4 regions of the Providencia sp. PROV004 genome follow, and region 2 is predicted to be linked to each of the others. Evidence: predicted binding sites of a transcription regulator. Region 2 holds the regulator's gene; each other region holds the start of a gene.
The links. Region 2 encodes PurR, which represses purine synthesis genes. Its sites were predicted from a motif close to CANGCAAACGTTTGCNTG; they were not measured.

Region 1: glyA (serine hydroxymethyltransferase) is a predicted target of PurR. The motif match lies at 2,908-2,925, and genes of this name have one in related genera.
Region 3: purH (bifunctional phosphoribosylaminoimidazolecarboxamide formyltransferase/IMP cyclohydrolase) is a predicted target of PurR. The motif match lies at 2,103-2,120, and genes of this name have one in related genera.
Region 4: purL (phosphoribosylformylglycinamidine synthase) is a predicted target of PurR. The motif match lies at 2,250-2,267, and genes of this name have one in related genera.

What each region holds. Positions count from the first base shown of each region.
Region 1 is NZ_CP042859.1:1,712,753-1,717,372, reverse strand. Features, by position in the region: gene FVA69_RS07440 (fimbrial biogenesis chaperone) at 1-276, shown strand, start outside; gene FVA69_RS07435 (3-phenylpropionate MFS transporter) at 316-1,467, opposite strand; gene glyA (serine hydroxymethyltransferase) at 1,549-2,802, opposite strand; gene hmpA (NO-inducible flavohemoprotein) at 3,265-4,464, shown strand.
Region 2 is NZ_CP042859.1:2,762,478-2,767,097, forward strand. Features, by position in the region: gene rnt (ribonuclease T) at 1-249, shown strand, start outside; gene FVA69_RS12435 (Grx4 family monothiol glutaredoxin) at 349-696, opposite strand; gene sodB (superoxide dismutase [Fe]) at 1,176-1,754, shown strand; gene purR (HTH-type transcriptional repressor PurR) at 2,195-3,220, shown strand; gene punR (DNA-binding transcriptional activator PunR) at 3,230-4,135, opposite strand; gene punC (purine nucleoside transporter PunC) at 4,258-4,620, shown strand, end outside.
Region 3 is NZ_CP042859.1:425,760-430,379, forward strand. Features, by position in the region: gene purD (phosphoribosylamine--glycine ligase) at 1-292, opposite strand, end outside; gene purH (bifunctional phosphoribosylaminoimidazolecarboxamide formyltransferase/IMP cyclohydrolase) at 310-1,899, opposite strand; gene FVA69_RS01905 (hypothetical protein) at 2,202-2,360, shown strand; rRNA gene FVA69_RS01910 (16S ribosomal RNA) at 2,618-4,157, shown strand; tRNA gene FVA69_RS01915 (tRNA-Glu) at 4,296-4,371, shown strand.
Region 4 is NZ_CP042859.1:1,685,321-1,689,940, forward strand. Features, by position in the region: gene tadA (tRNA adenosine(34) deaminase TadA) at 1-375, shown strand, start outside; gene mltF (membrane-bound lytic murein transglycosylase MltF) at 416-2,080, opposite strand; gene purL (phosphoribosylformylglycinamidine synthase) at 2,351-4,620, shown strand, end outside.

The DNA of each region.
Region 1 (4,620 bases), 1.0 Mb from region 2:
GCGCTTATAAATAAACCAGATGATTTAATCAATAACATTAAATTCCATTTAGCTAAAGATGGCATTATCGTCAACAACCCAACCCCTTATTTTTTAAGTATTGCCAATATCTATCTAGCTAATAATGAAAGCCGTTCTATTACAAAAAGTTCGATGGTTGCGCCATTTTCATCACAAATCTTCCCTTCAACCGCCGTCATTAATCACGGAGAAAATATAACAATGATTTATATTGACGATACAGGGAAACAAATTCAGTACCAAACCAAGCTATAAAAATAGGTTTAGCCCCTTTTATAGCTTGGTTGATATATACTAGGATTGAGCTACAACTTTAGGGCGGATAAACACGGCAGGAATAGCAAGAAGCGCCATTAAATAGAAAACTACACCATGATGAGCAGGCACTCGCTCATAAATATACCCCACAATAATAGTCAGGACGGCTAACCCACCACCGGTTGCGAGGGCAGAGTAAACACCTTGTAATGGGATAATTTCATTTTCTTTTCTTGCGCTGATAAAGCGCATTGCCGCTAGATGACAAATCGTAAAAGTCCCACTGTGAAGAATTTGCACTACAATTAACACAGGTAATGCAGTAAACGCCCCCATCAGCCCCCAGCGGATAATTCCACAAAATGCGGATAACAGCAGTAAATTACGCGCACTCCAACGCCGGAACAAACGGTGACTTAACATAAATACAATGACTTCAGCAACCACCCCCAGCGACCATAAATTACCGATCACTAAATCTGAATAACCCGCCTCTTTCCAAAATAGGGAAGCAAAACCATAATAAGCTGCATGGGCCCCTTGTAATAAGGTCACACAAATTAAAAACCTAACGACGTTTTTATCAGCAATCAACTGTTTAAAAGTGACTTTATTGCCACCTTCAATTTTCGCCGCTCCCATTGGCATAATTGCCGGTTTCATCATTGCGCCTAGTAATAATGCTAAACAGCTTACTATCAACGCTACCATGATGGCTTTATTACCCCAAACACCTGCTAAATACCCCATCAATGAGGAGCCAATAATAAAAGCTATCGACCCCCAGACGCGAATTTTGCCATAGTCAAAGGTAAATTGTTTTTGCCATGTTCCTGCCAGTGAATCTCCTAACGGAACCATTGGCGCAAAAAATAAGTTAAAGCCTATCATTACAAATAGCAGCCATGCCCAATGAGAACCCAAAGCAAAACCAACAGAGAAAATGAGTGAAAGCCCTGCAAGTAAACGTAGTGCCGTAATCAGTTTCGAGGGCTCTTTAACTAAAGGAGTAATGAACATCGCGCCAAGGAAACGGGCTGCTAACCCTACCCCTAACAAAACACCAATCATTTCTGCATCAATTCCCTCACCTTGTAGCCAAACTGACCAAAATGGTAAGAAAATACTGTAGGCAAAAAAGTAGGTAAAATAATCAATGGCTAGCCAACGCGTTGATGGAATGACCATCATCCCTCCGTTTTTTCAATGCAAAAAACCCGCTCATACATACATGTAGAAGCGGGTTTTAATCACGAATTGTCGTTTAAATTATGCGTAAACTGGGTATTTCTTGCAAATTGCTAATACTTTTTGTTTTACGCTCTCAATGGTCGCTTCGTCATTGAGGTTGTCTAGGATATCACACATCCAGCCCGCTAGCTCACTCGCTTCTGCTTCTTTAAAGCCGCGGCGTGTAATTGCAGGAGAACCGATACGTACACCAGACGTTACGAATGGGCTCTTAGGATCGTTAGGTACACTGTTTTTGTTAACTGTGATATTCGCACGGCCCAGTGCAGCATCTGCATCTTTACCTGTGATATCTTTGTCTACTAAATCCACTAAGAACAAATGGTTTTCCGTTCCACCAGATACGACTTTATAGCCACGTTTTTGGAAAACGTCGACCATTGCTTTGGCATTTTTAGCCACTTGTTGTTGGTAAACTTTGAATTCTGGTTCCATCGCTTCTTTCAATGCAACCGCTTTACCTGCAATCACATGCATTAAAGGGCCACCTTGAGAACCTGGGAATACGGCTGAGTTGATTTTTTTGTATAACTCTTCGTCACCACCTTTAGCTAAAATTAATCCACCACGTGGACCTGCTAAAGTTTTATGTGTTGTTGTCGTCACAACATGTGCGTGAGGCACTGGGTTTGGATAAACACCAGCAGCAATCAAACCTGCTACGTGAGCCATATCCACAAACAGATAAGCACCAATGCCATCTGCGATTTCACGCATTTTTGCCCAATCAACCACACCTGAATACGCAGAAAAACCACCGATAATCATTTTTGGTTTATGTTTTTCAGCTTGCGCTTTGATATCATCGTAGTCAATTTTACCGCTTTCATCGATGCCATAAGGCACGATGTTGTACAGTTTACCTGAGAAGTTAACTGGTGAACCGTGAGTTAAGTGACCACCATGTGCCAGATTCATCCCCAGAACAGTATCACCTGGCTGTAATAACGCCATGTAAACAGCAGCGTTAGCTTGTGAACCTGAGTGTGGTTGCACGTTCGCATAGTCAGCACCAAATAGTTCTTTCGCACGGTCAATCGCTAATTGTTCTACCACATCAACATACTCACAACCGCCATAGTAGCGTTTGCCTGGGTAGCCTTCTGCATATTTATTGGTTAGCTGAGAACCTTGAGCCTGCATGACTCGTGGACTGGTATAGTTTTCAGAAGCAATTAATTCAATGTGTTCTTCTTGACGTTGTACTTCTTGCTCCATTGCTTCCCATAATTTTGGATCGTAGTCAGCAATATTCATTTCACGCTTTAACATTCGCTTCTCCTGCCTCAGCAATTCAATAGGTTGAAAATCGATTCATCGCAATGACACACAGTGTAAACTCTTTTTCTCTCTTGAGATAGCCCTAAAGAAAAAATATACGCAAACGATTGCATTAATTTTTTTCACTTCATTTGCTTCTGAAGGCTCCACTATAAAATAGCTTAAATTTTAATTTTTAACGTAGAAACATCCAGATTTGCTAGCCCCTTCTCATTGTGTGCTTAATTCCGACATATTTTCCCAGTTTGAGTCTTTACATAAAACCTTAAATATTATAAGTTGTATTTAAAATACATGTTTATAAATAAACTTTATGTCTCTCAAAAAAGAGTGATTTATTGGGATGAAATATACTTATCCCAATGATGTAAAAGGATATGTTTGTACAAAACTAAAAACTGACGCCTTACGATCACTACGATGAGAACATGAAAATAATTCAGGAGCACCTGTATGCTAGATAGCCAAACCATCGCCATTGTTAAATCCACCATTCCTGCCATTGCTGAAACAGGGCCAAAATTAACCGCACATTTTTATGATCGGATGTTTAAACAACACCCTGAACTAAAAGATATTTTTAACATGACTCACCAAATGAATGGCGACCAACGTGAAGCTCTATTCAACGCTATTTGTGCTTATGCGGTAAATATTGAAACCCCTGAAGCACTGATTTCAGCGGTTGAAAAAATTGCCCAAAAACACGTTAGTTTAAATATCAAACCTGAGCATTACCCTATTGTTGGGGAAAATTTACTGGCGGCTATCGATGAACTACTTAGCCCAGGCCAAGAAGTACTTGATGCTTGGGGAAGAGCTTACGGGGTCTTAGCTGATATCTTTATTGGTCGTGAAGCAGTAATTTACCAAGAGAATGCAGATAAAATTGGGGGCTGGGAAGGTTTACGTGAATTTAAATTGAAACAAAAACAGCCCCAAAGTGATGTGATCACCAGTTTTGAATTCGTACCTGTCGATGGGAAACCTGTCGCGGATTACCGCCCAGGCCAATATATCACTATTTATGTCAACAACCAGGGATTTGAAAACCAAGAAATCCGCCAATACTCACTGACGACTGCGCCTAATGGCCGTAGCTACCGTATTGCAGTAAAACGTGAAGAACAAGGCTCAGTTTCTAATTTCTTACATCAACAATTAAATGAAGGTGACCATGTACTACTCGCCCCACCCTGTGGTGATTTCTTCATTGATGTTGATGGCCAGACACCTGTTACCTTGATCTCTGCAGGCGTTGGTTTAACCCCAATGCTGAGTATGTTAAATCATCTAACAGAACAAGGTCACAATGCTCAAGTTAATTGGTTCCATGCCGCTGAAAATGGTGCTGTTCATGCCTTTAGGCACGAAATTCAACAACTATTAGCAAAACAACAAACCAGCCAATCTGCGATTTGGTTTAATCAACCAAGAGAGGAAGATCGTCTCGGGTTTGATTACCAATATGAAGGTTTAATGAATTTAGAATTGGTACGTGAATGGATTGAGCAACCGAACATGCAATTCTATTTCTGTGGCCCTGTTGGTTTTATGCAGCACGTAGGCAAACAGCTAATTGCAATGGGTGTCGATGCCGATGCTATTCACTATGAATGTTTTGGACCACATAAAGTATTACCCCTCAATTAATGGATAAAAAATGCTCTTCTGTTTAGAAGAGCATTCTCTGAAACATATTAACTGAAGAAAATGGTTTAAATGGTTAAGTGTTTGCCATTTTTCTAAATTTAGCGGTAACGGACTCGCATAATAAATACGCAATTCTAATCCCATTCCTGTGTATTT
Region 2 (4,620 bases):
GCCGAGCGAGCAGGTTTAAAACGTAATCCTTTCCATCCATTTGCGACCTTCGATACTGCAGCACTGAGTGGCCTTGTATTTGGTCAAACAATTCTGGCAAAAGCTTGTGTTTCTGCGGGTATCCCATTCGATGGTAAACAAGCTCATGGCGCACTGTATGATACGAATCGCACGGCTTTGCTATTTTGTGAAATCGTTAATAAGTGGAAAAAATTGGGTGGTTGGCCAATTATTGAAGACAGTCAATAATCTTTTAGTAAATCACCATGACAGAAAAAACCGTATTTGATGTAAAGCAAAAATGCCTTCGTCAAATACGGTTTTTACGTCTTTTATTTGTGGCTTAATTTAGTCTGCGCTAGCTTCATCTGCTGGACGATATTTATCCGCAGTTTCTTTGATTAGAGACTGGAGCTCACCACGCTGGAACATTTCCATGATGATATCACAGCCACCGACCAGCTCACCATCCACCCATAATTGTGGAAAAGTCGGCCAGTTTGCGTATTTTGGCAATTCAGCGCGAATATCTGGGTTTTGTAAGATATCAACATAAGCAAAACGCTCACCACAAGAAGACAGAGCTTGTACTGCTTGAGCAGAAAAACCACAGCTCGGAAGTTTAGGAGAGCCTTTCATATATAATAAAATTGGGTTTTCTTTAATTTGGCGCTCAATTCTTTCAATAGTTGTCATTTTTAACTTCCTTAAAACAAAGATGCAGGTTTGCAGTCAGCCGGTAACTGAGAGTCTACCGCAACTTAACAGAATACATTGACTGATATAATAAGAAACTGAATTGTTTCATACAATATGCCAGTTTTATAGGGGCATTACTATAGCATTCCAAAAAGCAAAAAGGCATCTTTTCTATCTTCTCTTTACCTAAGTCAAACAAGCAGCTATTTCTAGTTAAAAATGCATATTTGATATATTCAGGTCATCTATTCGGAATATCCATATGATTTCTATGTGTAACTCCCCTATTTATTTGTTAACATTTGAGTAACGCTATTACCTTTACCTTTGTAAGGTTTAACGTGTTATCATTAATATATTAAATATCATATCGCCGATAGGCGAAACTCTAATGATAAGCAGTAACCGACTATTTCGCTCATTTTAAGAGCAAACACCCTAAGTTTTTTGATATAAAAGCAATCAAGGAGTACGAAATGTCATTTGAACTACCCGCTTTACCGTATGCAAAAGATGCTTTAGAACCTTATATCTCAGCTGAAACCTTAGAATATCACTATGGTAAGCACCATAACACGTACGTTGTTAACTTAAATAACCTAATCAAAGGCACTGACTTTGAAGGAAAATCTTTAGAAGAAATTATCAAAACTTCTGAAGCCGGAGTTTTTAACAACGCAGCACAAGTTTGGAATCACACTTTCTATTGGAATTGCTTAGCGCCAAATGCAGGTGGTGAACCAACAGGTAAAGTAGCTGATGCAATCAATAAATCATTCGGTTCTTTCGCTGAATTTAAAGCTCAATTTACTGATGCAGCAACCAAAAATTTTGGTGCAGGTTGGACATGGCTGGTGAAAAAAGCAGATGGTAGCCTTGCTATAGTGAATACATCTAACGCTGCAACACCTATTTCTGGTGATGATAAGCCCGTGTTAACTGTTGATATTTGGGAGCACGCTTACTATATCGATTACCGTAACGCTCGCCCTAAATATTTAGAAAACTTCTGGGCACTGGTTAACTGGAAATTTGTGGAAGAAAATTTAGCATAACAATTTCTGCTTGTTGCTAAGTTTAGATACTGCAAGGGCGAGATATACTCGCCCTTTTAAATTCACCCTACTCAAGGCTGAAATAAAATCAGAAAATATGCGCAGCAAGAAAGATAATTAATGCTAATGAGCCCAGCGCAGCAAGCAATCCATATTTAACATCTGTATCCATGAGTTCCTCTCATTCTAATGTAATTGAATTAATAAATAACCATGAAACAATAAAGGTTATTAAGTATACATATCCAAAAAAGTAAAACTAGTGTCTATATCACATGTTATAACATCAATTATTTCTTTCGTTTTTGCGCTAGATCAGACAAAATCGACAACAAATCGCTAAATTATTGCCAGCAAAGGATCAATGCATCAATATGCAGGTAATTTTTTAACAAGAATTCTTATAGAGACCGGTTATTGGTCAGGAGTTTTTTTCCCCCATGGCAACGATTAAAGATGTGGCGAAGCGCGCTGGCGTATCTACCACAACCGTATCCCATGTTATTAATAAAACGCGCTTTGTAGCTGATGACACTAAGGCTGCGGTTTGGGCTGCAATTAAAGAGCTCAATTATTCGCCAAGTGCGGTTGCCCGTAGTTTAAAAGTTAACCACACAAAGTCGATTGGGTTGTTAGCAACTTCCAGTGAAGCGCCTTACTTCGCTGAGGTGATCGAATCTGTTGAAAATAGCTGTTATGAAAAAGGCTATACGCTGATTCTTTGTAATTCTCATAACAATTTGGGAAAACAAAAAGCGTATTTACAGATGCTAGCACAAAAGCGCGTTGATGGCTTACTTGTGATGTGTTCCGAGTACCCTGATACCTTAATTGGTATGCTAGAAGATTACCGCAATATCCCAATGGTAGTCATGGACTGGGGAACTTCTCGTGGCGATTTTACAGATAGCATTATTGATAACTCGTTCCATGGTGGATACCTAGCAGGTCGCTATTTAATTGACCGTGGGCATCGCGATATTGGAGTGATCCCTGGTTCACTTGAAAGAAATACAGGTATTGGACGTTTAACTGGCTTCAAAAAAGCAATGGAAGAGGCCAAAATTACACTAAAAGAAGAATGGATAGTTCAGGGGGATTTCGAACCTGAGTCTGGCTATAAAGCAATGACGCAAATTTTAAGCCATAAACAGCGCCCTACCGCTGTATTTTGTGGTGGTGATATCATGGCAATGGGAGCAATTTGTGCCGCTGATGAAATGGGATTACGTGTTCCACAAGATATTTCAATCATTGGCTATGATAATGTGCGAAATGCGCGCTATTTTACACCGGCATTGACCACAATCCACCAACCCAAAGAGCGTTTAGGGCAAATGGCCTTCACAATGCTGCTCGATCGTATCGTCAATAAGCGCGAAGATGCTCAAACAATCGAAGTCCACCCTCGCCTTGTAGAACGTCGTTCTGTTGCAGATGGTCCATTTATCGATTACCGCCGATAGTACGAATAACTAGGTTGAAAGCCACTCTGCGTTAAGCGTTTCGTTATCGCCAAGGTAATCTAACAACCAGCTGAGCGCTGGTGATGTATTATTTTCCACCCAAGTTAAACAGCAAGGACTGGGTGGAAAAGGCTGCGCTAATGATAGTTCAACTAATTGGCCGTTTTCACAAAGCGGAGCCGCTCGATGCTCAGGTACCATCCCAACACATAACCCATTAACTAAACAAGCTAAGCCATTTTCCCAGTAAGGCACAACAAGCCGACGCTGGTTATCAAGAGCCCAAGTATCACGTTTGGGTAGGTTACGTGAAGTATCTTCAAGGCACAAACTAGGGTACTCTCTCATTTGATCATCGGTCAGTTTTTCACCTATTCTGGCTAATGGGTGCTCTGGGCTTGCAACACACATCCACGACATAAAACCCATATCACGGAAACTATACCTTTCACCAATTGGAGATGCTCGAGTCGCACCAATCGCAACATCTACACGCCCATCAGCAAGTGCATCCCACACCCCATTAAACACCTCTGGATGAATAAAGAGTTCGATATCAGGAAAATGACGATAAAAATCAAGAATTAGCTGTTCTGTCCGCTGTGGTTTGACAATACAATCAACGGCAATACTAAATTGACCACGCCAACCATTCGCAACTTGCTGACACTGGTGACGAGTATCTGTCATTTTTTTGATAACAGAACGGCTCTCCTTAATAAATATCGCCCCAGCTTCCGTTAGCACAACATCACGATGTCGACGCTCAAACAGAGGAACCGCAAGCCATTCTTCAACTTGCTTAACGGTATAGCTGATTGCAGAAGGTACACGGTGCAATTCTTCAGCAGCACCACTAAAGCTTCCAGTTCGAGCAACTGCATCAATCACTTCGAGTGCATGCGCAGACCACATAACTTCTCCTTTCAAAAATTTTGATAACAAGATCCAAATATTACCGTTTCACAACCTAAAAAAATAGCCTATACAATGGCGTCATCATTAACATTTTTTTAAATATCAGATAAGTAATAATTATGTCGAATACTGTGAAAAAAAACGCCCCTGGATTTATGGTGTACCTTGCAGGACTTAGCATGCTGGGGTTTTTAGCCATTGATATGTATTTACCTGCATTTGGTGCTATGCAAGACACCCTGCATACATCCGAAGGCGCGATCAGTGCTTCTCTCAGTATCTTTTTAGCTGGTTTTGCCTTCGCTCAGCTATTATGGGGGCCATTATCAGACAAACTTGGCCGTAAGCCTGTTCTCATTGTGGGCTTAACTATTTTCATTTTAAGTAGCTTAGCTATTTATTGGGTGGAAACCGCAACACAGCTATTAACACTACGTTTTTTACAGGCGGTTGGAGTCTGCTCCGCGGCTGTTTTGTGGCAA
Region 3 (4,620 bases), 2.3 Mb from region 2:
CACCTTGGGTTGGGCCAAAAATAGTTAAGCCAGCAGCCTTAAACGCATCGACTACACCAATAACCAATGGTGCTTCAGGGCCGACAATAGTTAAACCAATTTGCTTATCTTTGGCGAATTGAAGCAATCCATTGATATCAGTTGCCGAAATATTGACGTTTTCAAGGGTCGGCTCTAATGCTGTGCCTGCATTGCCTGGGGCAACATACACTTTATTTGCTAAAGGGGATTGAGCCGCTTTCCAAGCTAAGGCATGTTCACGGCCGCCGCCACCAATAATCAAAATATTCATTACTAGACTCCTAATAATTAGTGACGGAAATGACGCATATTAGTGAAAATCATGGCGATACCATGTTCATTTGCCGCCGCAATGACTTCATCATCACGGATAGAACCACCTGGTTGGATAACACAGGTTACTCCAACAGCAGCTGCGGCATCAATACCATCGCGGAATGGGAAAAAGGCATCTGAGGCCATTGCACAGCCAGCGACTTCTAAACCTTCATCAGCGGCTTTAATACCTGCAATTTTTGCAGAATAGACACGGCTCATTTGCCCTGCACCAATTCCAACGGTCATGTCATTTTTGGCATAAACAATCGCATTCGATTTCACAAACTTCGCGACTTTCCAGCAGAACATAGCATCTTTTAATTCACGCTCTGTAGGTTGGCGGTTTGTGACTACACGTAGCGCTTCCTTTTCAACCATACCTAAGTCACGGTCTTGTACCAATAAACCACCATTCACACGTTTAAAGTCTAATCCTGTAACTGGTTTGCTCCATTCGCCACATTCAAGTACGCGAACGTTTTGTTTAGTCTCAAGAATAGGTAGTGCATCTTTAGCAACAGAAGGCGCAATAATGACTTCCACAAATTGGCGATCGATAATGGCTTGAGCAGTTTCTTTATCTAATTGACGATTGAAAGCGATAATGCCGCCAAAAGCAGAAGTTGGATCAGTTTTGAATGCGTTATCATAAGCAGCATGAATCGAATCACCGATAGCGACACCACAAGGGTTTGCATGTTTAACAATGACACAAGCAGGCTCTTCGAATGATTTAACGCATTCAAGAGCTGCATCGGTATCAGCGATATTGTTATAAGACAGGGCTTTACCTTGGATCTGCTGAGCAGTTGCAATAGACGCTTCTTTTGGGTTTTCTTCTATATAAAAAGCGGCATCTTGATGGCTGTTCTCTCCGTAACGCATGTCTTGTTTCTTAATAAAATTTAAATTCAAGGTGCGAGGGAAACGGCCAGAAGGCTGGGTCGTATCACCATAATAAGGGGCAACTAATTCACCAAAGTAATTCGCAATCATGCTGTCATAAGCTGCAGTGTGTTCAAAAGCTTTAATTGCGAGGTCAAACCGCGTAGACCAATTGAGTGAGTTTTCGTGGTTATCCATTTCATCAATAATGATTTGATAGTCATTACTATTTACTACAATTGCTACGTCTTTATGGTTCTTAGCCGCGGAGCGCACCATGGTTGGGCCGCCGATATCAATATTCTCTACAGCATCTTCAAGGGTACAATTTGGTTTTGCCACGGTTTGGGCAAATGGATATAGATTAACAACGACCATATCAATCGGTGCAATATCATGCTGTTGCATAATGGCATCATCCGTACCACGACGACCTAAAATTCCGCCATGCACTTTCGGGTGCAATGTTTTTACTCGGCCATCCATCATTTCAGGGAACCCTGTGTAATCTGAAACTTCAGTTACGTTTAGTCCTGACTCAGCGAGTAACTTTGCAGTACCGCCGGTAGATAGGAGCTCAACACCACGTTGAGATAACGCCTTAGCGAATTCAACAACCCCTGTTTTATCAGACACACTAAGCAGGGCACGACGAATAGGACGAAGCAGTTGCATGAGATAGATCCCTTGGATTTGAATAAATAAGGCAATAACGAATATCAGTCAGTGAAAAACTCAACGAGCTTTTCTTATATACCTATTATATCTATTGATGAAAGCAAAGCGGAATTTGCCAACTTTCTCTATAACAATATATAAGTCACTAACAATTTCAGAACATAAAAACAAAATCAATGCTGAAATTTCGAATCAATTGTAACGCAAACGTTTGCGTAATGCGCGATAATTTTAAAATTATTTTCAGGTTGTGGATAACTTCGTGCATAAGTCAGTATAAGTAGGGGTTTTGCTGTGGAATGCAGCAGTTGAATAAAAAAATGCAAAAAAAGGGTTGCCAGATTTTTCTGACTCCCTATAATGCGCCACCACTGACCGGGAACAAGACAACGCAAAGCGCGGTGAACACTGAAACGGCAGCGAGAGATTCTGAAAAGAAAAAGCAAAAAATTGCTTGACTCTCACAGAGGAAAACGTATTATACGCCTCCTCGCGACAACGACCTCGAAGTCGAAAATCAACAGATTTAGTCGCAACGCTCTTTAACAATTTATCAGACAATCTGTGTGGGCACTCACAGGACACTATCAAAAAAATATTTGATTTTAAGTCTTGAAGAGTGACTAACACGTTAATTCATATATATGAACTAATAGGTAATTTGGTTTCTTCGGAAATCAAACGACAGTAAACATTCTTTGAGCATCAAGCTTTTTAATTGAAGAGTTTGATCATGGCTCAGATTGAACGCTGGCGGCAGGCCTAACACATGCAAGTCGAGCGGTAACAGGGGAAGCTTGCTTCTCGCTGACGAGCGGCGGACGGGTGAGTAATGTATGGGGATCTGCCCGATAGAGGGGGATAACTACTGGAAACGGTAGCTAATACCGCATAATCTCTCAGGAGCAAAGCAGGGGAACTTCGGTCCTTGCGCTATCGGATGAACCCATATGGGATTAGCTAGTAGGTGAGGTAATGGCTCACCTAGGCGACGATCCCTAGCTGGTCTGAGAGGATGATCAGCCACACTGGGACTGAGACACGGCCCAGACTCCTACGGGAGGCAGCAGTGGGGAATATTGCACAATGGGCGCAAGCCTGATGCAGCCATGCCGCGTGTATGAAGAAGGCCCTAGGGTTGTAAAGTACTTTCAGTCGGGAGGAAGGCGTTGATGCTAATATCATCAACGATTGACGTTACCGACAGAAGAAGCACCGGCTAACTCCGTGCCAGCAGCCGCGGTAATACGGAGGGTGCAAGCGTTAATCGGAATTACTGGGCGTAAAGCGCACGCAGGCGGTTGATTAAGTTAGATGTGAAATCCCCGGGCTTAACCTGGGAATGGCATCTAAGACTGGTCAGCTAGAGTCTTGTAGAGGGGGGTAGAATTCCATGTGTAGCGGTGAAATGCGTAGAGATGTGGAGGAATACCGGTGGCGAAGGCGGCCCCCTGGACAAAGACTGACGCTCAGGTGCGAAAGCGTGGGGAGCAAACAGGATTAGATACCCTGGTAGTCCACGCTGTAAACGATGTCGATTTGAAGGTTGTTCCCTTGAGGAGTGGCTTTCGGAGCTAACGCGTTAAATCGACCGCCTGGGGAGTACGGCCGCAAGGTTAAAACTCAAATGAATTGACGGGGGCCCGCACAAGCGGTGGAGCATGTGGTTTAATTCGATGCAACGCGAAGAACCTTACCTACTCTTGACATCCAGAGAATTTAGCAGAGATGCTTTAGTGCCTTCGGGAACTCTGAGACAGGTGCTGCATGGCTGTCGTCAGCTCGTGTTGTGAAATGTTGGGTTAAGTCCCGCAACGAGCGCAACCCTTATCCTTTGTTGCCAGCGATTCGGTCGGGAACTCAAAGGAGACTGCCGGTGATAAACCGGAGGAAGGTGGGGATGACGTCAAGTCATCATGGCCCTTACGAGTAGGGCTACACACGTGCTACAATGGCGTATACAAAGAGAAGCGACCTCGCGAGAGCAAGCGGAACTCATAAAGTACGTCGTAGTCCGGATTGGAGTCTGCAACTCGACTCCATGAAGTCGGAATCGCTAGTAATCGTAGATCAGAATGCTACGGTGAATACGTTCCCGGGCCTTGTACACACCGCCCGTCACACCATGGGAGTGGGTTGCAAAAGAAGTAGGTAGCTTAACCTTCGGGAGGGCGCTTACCACTTTGTGATTCATGACTGGGGTGAAGTCGTAACAAGGTAACCGTAGGGGAACCTGCGGTTGGATCACCTCCTTACCATTGAAGTGTTTTTGTGAAGTGCTCACACAGATTGTCTGATAGAAAGTAGAGCAATGGCTTTACGTGGGAGACTTATTCGAGAGGATAAGACTTACATGAAAATAGCAAAACGGTGTTTTGCAATTGAATTTTCGTGTCCCCTTCGTCTAGAGGCCTAGGACACCGCCCTTTCACGGCGGTAACAGGGGTTCGAATCCCCTAGGGGACGCCAATTGCGCCGATATCGAGTGAAAGACGATGTCCCCAATAATGATTAAGCCAATTATGTAAATAGTTGGTTTAACAATTATGCTCTTTAACAATCTGGAACAAGCTGAAAATTGAAAACAACGCACATTGTTTATCGCTTAAACAATGTGAGAGTCTCTCAAAAATCTCAACTTGAATAGTGTACTTTAAACTATCGAGTCGACGAGCGACATGAGTTCAAGGCAGCCCGCGCACAGCAAGCGCAGCGTAC
Region 4 (4,620 bases), 1.1 Mb from region 2:
AATCTTTTAATTGCTTCAGGCTGGAATCGTTCGATTATTGACCATAATCCAACAGCACATGCTGAAATTATGGCTCTGCAACAAGCAGGGCAAGTGCTGTCAAATTATCGGTTATTGGATACCACATTATATGTAACGTTAGAGCCTTGCATTATGTGTGCAGGCGCAATGATCCACAGCCGTATTAATCGTGTCGTTTATGGTGCTAAGGATTTTAAAACTGGCGCTTGTGGTTCCTACCTAGATATTATGGGGCAAGCCGGGCTAAACCATTATGTGGATGTGACTGGTGGTGTTCTAGAAGAGCAATGTTCTTCAATGCTGAGTGCTTTTTTTAAATTGCGTAGAGCGCAAAAAAAAGAACAAAAGCGCTAACACAGTAAAATTTAGCGCACTTATTTTATTTCAGCATGATTTATAGCGAGTTTTCAGGTGCTTCTGGTGGCGAGATAGGTGTTTCATTATCGGTCTCATCGGTATTTTGTGATGGGTGTAATGAAAGTAAATATTTTCCTAATGGCAGCCTTTTTTCATCAAGAGTTTTAGATGGCCGCGCCGCAGAACTCATTTTCCCTAAATTCGTCATACTAACTTTTTCAGAAATAGGGGACTGATTTTGCATAGCTTGAGATTCAGTAGTGCTATGGTTCTCAGGAGAAATCAAATAAATAAGTGACTTCTGGGCAATATCAAGAGCATGCTGTTTTCTTTCTTGGCTTTGTAAGTAACCCACTAAACTTTGATGATAACGACGAATATTCTCAACGTAACGATAAGCTTCGTGGCCACGTGCATAACCATAAGTGAGTTGTGAGTAATATTTTTTCTGCGTCAATAAAGGTAAACGGGCTTTTACATCTAACCACCGGTTAGGGTCTCCGCCTAACATTTCAGTTAATTTACGGACATCCTGCATATGCCCATACCCCATATTATAGGCGGAAAGGGCAAACCAGATACGGTCATCCTCTTCGATGGTTTCAGGTAAACGCTCCATAATATAAGCTATATAAGCGGCGCCGCCCTTTATGCTTTCTTCCGGGTCTAACCTATCCGCAATACCCATTGTTGTTGCGGTTGGCTTTGTTAGCATCATTAGCCCGCGTACCCCCGTAGGTGAGGTCGCTAAAGGATCCCAATGGGACTCTTGCCATGCAATAGCCGCTAATAATTTCCAGTCAATTACCTGAGCATATTTTTCAAATAGAGGTTGATACTCGGGGAGTTTATTATCAATGGCTTTAATAAATGCCATTGTGTCGAAATAATCGAAAGACTCTACATGGCTGAAATATTTTTCATTAAGACGTGCAAGTAATTCGCTTTCATGGCTGATGTTGAAGAAATCAAGCAACGCAGCATCTAAACTGTTTTCTTTACTACGACGCATATACCAAGTAACAGCATGATCATCCAATAAATCAAAAGCAACCGCTAATTGCGGGTGAATACGTTGCTGTAGTGCAACGGCAATAGAGTCTTCTAATGTGTAGTCAACCTCACCATCGGCAACCATTTCAAGGATTTGATTGGTATTGTATTTTGAGGTTTCTTCCCACTTTAGGTTTGGGTATTCCTTGGCGAGTTCCTTCAAGGTACTTGCATGCGCCGTACCCGCTGTTACCAATAATTTACCCGTTATTTCATTGAAGTTTTTGGGGCGATTTGTTCCTTTGCGATAGACAAGTTGTTGAGTGACATTAAGATAACTTGGACCAGTTTTTGTTTTGGCTAAACGGTCTTTGTTATACAGTAAACCCGCAACCGCGATATCGGCATCGCCATTTTCAAGGTCATCAAATATTTGCTCGAATGTTGGGCGGATGGTTATCTTGAGTTTAACGCCTAAGTATGAGGCAAAGCCTTGAGCCAGCTCGTAGTCGAACCCACGCAGCTGTTTCTGCTCATCAATATAGATAAGTGGCGAGCTAACGGCACTAATACGTAATTCACCTTGAGAAATAATTTTATTAATTTGTGAATTCTGCGTATTGGGCCAGCGGACGTTAAAACCGATGACCATAGTTGCTAGTAGCGCGATGACCACGATAATTAAATAGTTAACTTTTAAGTTATTCAAATAATAGTTTCTCGTGCATTGGCTGGTGCTGTATGTCCATAAAAGAGTATGGCTAAGTAATGGTTATAATTCCAGTAGTCGGCTATTTTGCTCAACATTTAGGAACGGTGCAACCTATATTATCGTATTTAGCACAGAATAATATTTAACTAATCGCTTTATTTTTAATCACGCAAACGGTTTCGTATTGATGAACATTGCTCTATAATGTGTTCCGGTTTCCCTGCTTTCATGTTCAGGGCTGGCGTTTAAAAGAGAGAAATTAAGACGATGGAAATTTTGCGTGGTTCACCTGCTCTATCAGCATTTCGTATTACCCGCCTTTTGGCGCTGTTTGCAGAAAAACAGCTTCCTGTCACGGATATCTATGCTGAGTATATGCACTTTGCTGAATTATCAGCGCCGTTGAGTGATAGTGAGCAAGGCAAACTGAGCAGTTTGTTAAAGTATGGTCCTTCTCTGGCTGAGCACGAGCCATTCGGTAAGCTTATTTTAGTCACTCCTCGTCCGGGAACTATCTCTCCGTGGTCTTCAAAAGCCACCGATATTGCACATAACTGTGGTCTTCGCCAAGTAAAGCGTATCGAACGCGGGATTGCTTATTATGTTCAAAGTGATGCATTGACCCAAGAACAGTGGCATGAAGTGATCGCTATTTTGCATGATCGCATGATGGAAAGCATTTTTTCTTCTTTTGAACAAGCGAGCGCACTGTTTGTGCAGCAACAGCCGGCACCAATGAAATCCATTGATGTGATTACAGGTGGCCGCCTTGCATTGGAAACAGCTAACAGGGAAATGGGGCTCGCGTTAGCCGATGACGAAATTGATTACCTGTTAGAGGCATTTACTGGGTTAAAACGTAATCCAACGGATGTTGAGCTCTATATGTTTGCGCAAGCAAACTCAGAACATTGCCGCCATAAAATCTTTAATGCAGACTGGGTAATTGATGGTGAAAAACAGCCTAAATCACTGTTTAAAATGATTAAAAATACGTTTGAAAAAACACCTGACCATGTTTTATCTGCTTATAAAGATAATGCCGCCGTTATGGAAGGTTCGTCTGTTGGCCGCTTTTTTCCTGAACCTGAAGGACGTACATACCGCTACCACCAAGAAGATGCTCATATCTTAATGAAGGTGGAAACTCATAACCACCCAACAGCGATTTCACCATGGCCGGGAGCAGCAACAGGCTCTGGCGGTGAAATTCGTGATGAAGGCGCAACAGGGCGTGGCGCGAAGCCAAAAGCTGGTTTAGTCGGTTTTTCTGTTTCTAACTTACGCATTCCCGGTTTTGAACAGCCTTGGGAAGAAGATTTTGGTAAACCAGAGCGCATTGTGACGGCTTTGGATATTATGATGGAAGGGCCATTAGGTGGGGCGGCATTCAATAATGAATTTGGTCGTCCTGCGCTATTAGGTTATTTCAGAACGTATGAAGAAAAAGTTAACAGCCACAATGGTGAAGAATTACGTGGTTACCATAAGCCTATTATGTTAGCGGGTGGTATCGGAAACATCCGTGCAGATCACGTACAAAAAGGCGATATTACGGTTGGTGCAAAACTGATTGTACTCGGTGGCCCTTCAATGAACATTGGGTTAGGTGGCGGGGCTGCATCATCAATGGCATCAGGCCAATCAGACGCAGATCTCGATTTTGCTTCGGTACAACGTGATAATGCCGAAATGGAACGCCGTTGCCAAGAAGTTATCGACCGTTGCTGGCAGCTTGGTGATGATAACCCTATCTTATTTATCCACGATGTGGGCGCAGGTGGTTTATCGAATGCCATGCCTGAGCTGGTGAGTGATGGTGGCCGCGGTGGACGTTTTGAGTTACGTAAAATTCTTAATGATGAACCGGGCATGAGCCCGCTAGAAGTTTGGTGTAATGAGTCTCAAGAGCGCTATGTGATGGCAGTTTCACCTGAGCAGCTTTCTGTCTTTACGGCGATTTGTGAACGTGAACGTGCGCCATTTGCCGTGATTGGGGAGGCGACTGAAGAGCGACATTTAACACTGAATGATGAACACTTTTCTAACCAACCTATAGATATGCCTTTGGATGTTTTACTGGGTAAAACACCAAAAATGCTGCGTGATGTAACAACATTAAAGGCAGAGCCCGATTCATTAGATAGAACAGCGATTAATTTAAATGAAGCGGTGAAGCGTGTTCTACATTTGCCTGCAGTAGCTGAAAAAACATTCTTAATCACCATTGGTGACCGCACAGTGACGGGTATGGTGGCACGTGATCAGATGGTTGGCCCATGGCAAATTCCTGTTGCTGACTGCGCGGTAACCACCGCTAGCTTAGATAGCTACTATGGGGAATCCATGTCAATAGGTGAAAGAACACCAGTAGCATTGGTAGACTTTGCTGCATCAGCACGAATGGCAGTTGGGGAAGCATTAACTAATATCGCATGTTCTTATGTGCAAGATTTAAAACGCGTTAAATTGTCGGCTAACTGGATGGCAGCAGCTGGGCACCCTGGTGAAGATGCAGGTCTATATGAAGCGGTTAA